DNA from 2 places in the Cupriavidus sp. SIMBA_020 genome. Region 1 is predicted to be linked to the other one. Evidence: predicted binding sites of a transcription regulator. Region 1 holds the regulator's gene; the other holds the start of a gene.
The links. The regulator FliA, encoded in region 1, starts transcription of late flagellar genes. The targets are predictions, from matches to a motif close to CTAAAGTTTNNNNNNNNNNNGCCGNTA.
Positions count from the first base shown of each region.

Region 2: SB751_RS08025 (FliC/FljB family flagellin) is a predicted target of FliA. The motif match lies at 1,095-1,121, and genes of this name have one in related genera.

Region 1 covers NZ_JAWRWU010000003.1:99,856-102,248, reverse strand. The annotation lists gene SB751_RS07365 (tripartite tricarboxylate transporter substrate-binding protein) at 1-232, shown strand, start outside; gene SB751_RS07360 (flagellar protein FlhE) at 272-724, opposite strand; gene SB751_RS07355 (RNA polymerase sigma factor FliA) at 724-1,440, opposite strand; gene SB751_RS07350 (MinD/ParA family protein) at 1,558-2,361, opposite strand; gene flhF (flagellar biosynthesis protein FlhF) at 2,374-2,393, opposite strand, start outside.
Region 2 covers NZ_JAWRWU010000003.1:239,569-241,961, forward strand. The annotation lists gene SB751_RS08025 (FliC/FljB family flagellin) at 1-997, opposite strand, end outside; gene SB751_RS08030 (RNA chaperone Hfq) at 1,235-1,555, opposite strand.

The DNA.
Region 1 (2,393 bases):
CTACAGCTCGTGGTATGGGCTGCTCGGCCCGGCCGGCATGCCGCCGGATCTGGTGCGGGAGCTGGAGACGGCAGTCCGCGCTGCCGTGGCGGCGCCGGCCATGCGCAAGCGCTTGCAGGGGGAAGGTCTGGTACCGGTGGGGAACAGCGCCGCCCAGTTCGCGCAGTTCCTGCAGGCGGAAATGGCGCGATGGGCGAAGGTGGTGGCCGTCACGCACACACGCGTGGCGTGAGCCAGCAGATGGGGATTGCGGGGGACGCGCCGCTGACGGTTAGCGGAAGCTGACCGTCACCTCGTTGCTGCGCCCTTGCAGCGACGGCGCCAGACCGCCGCTTCCCGGCACGCGGAAGGCGAACACGAAGCCCTTGCTGGCATCGTCACCGACGAAGGCGTTGGTCTTGCCCTCGGCGCCCGGCAGCATCACGCAGCGGTCGGCATTGCAAAGGTAGGCTTGCAGGTCCGGCGGCGGCACGCGTGTGAAGCTGTAGCGCCAGCGCACCGCAGTGATGACGCCAGCCGACTGGGGCAGCACCCCGCCCGGCACGATCGGCGCGGACAGCGCGCGCTGGCCCCGGTTCGCAATCATCGGGCCTACCGCCGAGCCGGTCCAGGCATGGCGCGACGGGCCGATTTCGAGCGTCGCCTTCGTCAAGCCCTGCGCCGCCAGGATCGCCGGCAAGAAGCCGCAGAGCGCGGCCACCGTCATCGACAGCCAGGCTCGCATTACAACAGGCCCCGCAGCTGGTTGCGCAGGCGGGTAATCGCCTGGCTGCGGATCTGGCACACGCGCGACTCGGTCACTTCCAGCACCGCGCCAATCTCGCGCAGGTTCAGCTCCTGGTCGTAGCACAGCGACAGCACCAGCTTCTCCCGCTCGGGCAGCTTGTCGATGGCGCGGATCAGCGCCTCGCGCATGCCGGACTCCATCAGCACGGTCAGCGGGTTGGCGTCGTCGGTCACGCCAAGGTGGCGGTCCAGGAAGTCTTCCTCGCCGGAACGCTCGAAGTCCTCGTAGTGCAGCAGCTGGCAGCCGTAGACCTCGTTGAGCAGCTCCTGGTACTCGTCGAGCGGCATGTCCAGTTCCTTGGCCACCTCGGAGTCGATCGGCGTGCGGCCGAGCTTCTGTTCGAGACCGCGCTGGGTGCGCTCGATCTTGCGCGTGAACTGGCGCAGGCTGCGCGACTGCCAGTCGTTGGCGCGCACCTCGTCCAGCATTGCGCCTCGGATGCGCTGGCTCGCATAGGTCTCGAAGCGCGCGCCATGGTTGTCTTCATAGCGCTTGGCGGCATCGAGCAGGCCGATCATGCCGGCCTGGATCAGGTCGTCGATCTGGACACTGGCAGGCAGCTTGGCCGCCAGTTGCAACGCGATCCGTCGCACCAGCGGCGCATGTGACTTGACCACGCCTGCCTGTTCGAGCTTTCCCTGAATCGTATACATGGTGGAATTCTCGGTAAGAACTTGGTTCGGTGCCAGCGCCCCGCCTGGCATGGTGGCCTGCGGGGCGGACTGGCTGGCTGAGTGTCGGTCCGGTTGTTGCGACTTCTTGTTCTGTTGTCAGGCGGGAACGGCCGCGGCCATTCCCGGAGAGACTGCTTCCTGGCGCAGCGGCCATGCCCCGATGCCGCTGGCCACGTGGCGCAGCGCGCCGGTGGCTGCGGCGGCCGGATAGGCCTCCACGACGCAGCGGCCCAGTTGCAGCGCGCGCGCCACCAGCGGGTCCAGCGGCAGGTAGCCCGCCAGGCTTGCCTCCACGCCCAGGTACTGGCTCGCCGTGCGGGCCAGGTTGCGCGAGAGGGCCATCACCGTCGCTTCCTTGTCCGCCATGTTGACGATCAGCTGGAAGTGACGGCATGCGAACTCATGGTGCAGCCGCTTGATGCAGGCATAGGCTGCGGTGATCGACGTGGCCTCGGGCCGCATCACGATCACGAAGTTGTGCGCCGCGCCGGCCATGGGCGACAGCGCGCCGGTCTCGCTCGACTGCGCATCGACCAGCACCGTGCGGATGCCCGGCAAGGCGCGGTCGTCGATCTGCGCGCCGGCAGGCACGTTGCCGGCCGGCAGCACCGCCACGCCACTGGCAGCGCGGGTGCCGAGCGCTGCGTCGAACGGCATCCGTCCGCCCAGCACATCGGCCAGCGTGGCCTTCGGCGCCGCGCCGGCCAGCCGGATAGCGCGCGCGGCGGCGCGATCTTCATCGGCCAGCAGCACGCGTTCGCCCTGCATGGCGAGCGCGTTGGCCAGGCCGAGCGCCACGGTGGTGGTACCGGCGCCAGCCTCGCAGCCCACCACGGCGATACGCCGGGTGACGCGCGGTGCCAGCATGCGGCGCAGGCTTTCCGCCTGGTCGGAGCCCATCAGGTTCAAGGCTTACTCTCCTGCCGGGGCCA
Region 2 (2,393 bases), 140 kb from region 1:
GGTTTTGCACAGCACCGAGGCTCGAACGCAGGCTGTCAACCGAAGCCAGCGCGGAGTCCAGCGTTGCCAGCGGGTTGGTCGTGGCGGCCTGTTGGAAGTCCGAAGCTTGCAGCGACGAACCCGTCAGCGTGAAGCCAGCGGTCGAACCGGACACCGAAGCGTCGGTCGGCTTGACGGCGATGTACATCGTGGTCGACGTGGCGGTACCGTTGCCAGCGAAGCCCTTCGACGACAGAGCGGCGTCGTCGGCGGCGGTCAGGCCGGTCATGCTCACTTGCACGAACCAGTTGCCCTTCGAATCCGTCACGACGGATTGCGAGTTGATGGCAGCCGAGGTGTTCAGGCCCAGAGCGCGCTGGATGTCAGCGGCGGCGATGCCGGTTGCCGAAGCAGCCGTCACCGGGGTGGCGGAACCCAGAGCCGTCTGCGCAGCGGCGGAACCGATCGAAGCCGTGGCGCCTTGCGGGCCGGCAACGCTGAAGCCAGCAACGCCGAGGGTCTTCGACGTGATTTGCTTCAGGGCGATCGAGATGGTTTCGCTGTCGTTGGCACCAACCTGGATCGACATGTTTTGATCCTTGGCCAGGACCTTCACGCCGTTGAACTGGGTCTGAGCCGACACGCGGTCGATTTCCGACAGACGCTGCTTGATTTCGTCCTGGATCGACTTCAGGTCCGAAGACGAGTTCGTGCCGTTGGCGGCTTGCACCGACAGTTCACGGACACGTTGCAGGTTGTTGTTGACTTCGCTCAGCGCGCCTTCGGTCGTTTGCGCGATCGAGATACCGTCGTTGGCGTTACGCGAAGCTTGCGTCAGGCCCTTGATGTTGGCGGTGAAGCGGTTGGCGATGGCTTGACCAGCAGCATCGTCCTTGGCGCTGTTGATGCGCAGGCCCGACGACAGACGCTGGATCGCGCTGTTCAGCGACGATTGCGACGTGTTCAGGTTGCTCTGCGTTTGCAGCGACAGAATGTTGGTGTTGATGACTTGCGCCATGGTACGACTCCTATTTGCAATGTTTTAGGCATTCCGGCGGGTGCCGTAACGTTGGCTGCCTGCGTTGCAGGGCGTAGAGTGCCTCCGTTGCAAGGGTTATCGACAGGGCGGTAGGAGACTTTAGAGTGATCTTTGCGAGAGTTTGCGGGTGTGGCCGGAAACCCGCGGCGTTATTGCGGATGCCGGCCTGCCCGGGGGAAGAACGGGGCGCCGCCGGTGCGGGCCGGCCCGGCGGCGTCAGCGCCGCTTGCGGGTGCGCGGTATATATAGACGCACGAAATCGGGCGACGCCTCGGCGTCCAGCACCGCCGCATCGGCTTCCGGCGCGTGCGCCGGCGTCACCACGGTAATGGCGCGCTTGTAGACCACCGTGGGCGAGGGGTCCTCGCCCGTTTTGCCCAGCAGAATCATGTAGTTGTCCGAGGCCAGCACGATCCCGGTCAGCCGCGTGCCATTGGAGAGGTGCACGATGACGGTATTGCGGCTGGCGCTGTGGGCCGCAAAGTGCAGATGCTGCAACTTTCGGCTGGGACGGGGGACCTTTTTTTCCTGCTTCACAACTTCTCCGGAAGAGCCCGCGAGGGTTCTGGCGGCTGTCAATGGTCCGAGGACCAGGCGCATGGATCGAGGTCGCACTAAAAGTGACGGGCGGGGCGCCCTGATCCTGGCGTGATATGAAACATTCGCTCTCGGAGCCGCGGCAGGGGCTCACCTTCATCACAATAGCGGGCGCGCCTTCCGAACGGGGGAATGGCGCTATCCGGCCGAGCGGTTCGGTCGGCCCTGCGAAGAGAGAAGGGGAATACTTCAGCCGGGAGGGTAACAAAATTTTACAAGTGTTGACAAAGTCGGCTAGCAGACGAGGTCTAGAGGTAAAGCTCTATTTATTTTATTGATGCAGTCGGTGTGATTGAAGTAGCACCTTTCGCTATCAGGGCCTGACAGAAAGCAACGCTTGCGCCGCCATCCGCTCGGGCTAAAGCTTTGCGGGACGCTGCCGATAATTGCCGATATGCCCGAATGTGCGGCATGGCAGCACATGGATCACGAAAGTGCTCAATTCGTTACAGCCGCCATCAGGGTATGCCCTGATAGAAGCTCGATTTACACCTCATGTAAGCGGGTTTATATTCCGAGGTTCGGACCGGTTTACCCCCGGTCTTTCACAGCAGTCCTGAAAGCCTACGAGCACCCCGCGCGTGGGCTTCTTTTTTTTGCCCTCGTCGTTTCGTCGCGGTCTGGTGCCGCAGTGGCCGTGGTCGGCCGGGCCGGGGTGCCCGGAACAGATTAGACGCCACGCGCTGACGCGGCAATTTGACGAACTACCGGCACTTTTCCCCCTATTTCGATTTTCCGCTCAAGAAGCGCGCCGGCCTGCCCGATAGCGCTGGTGGCG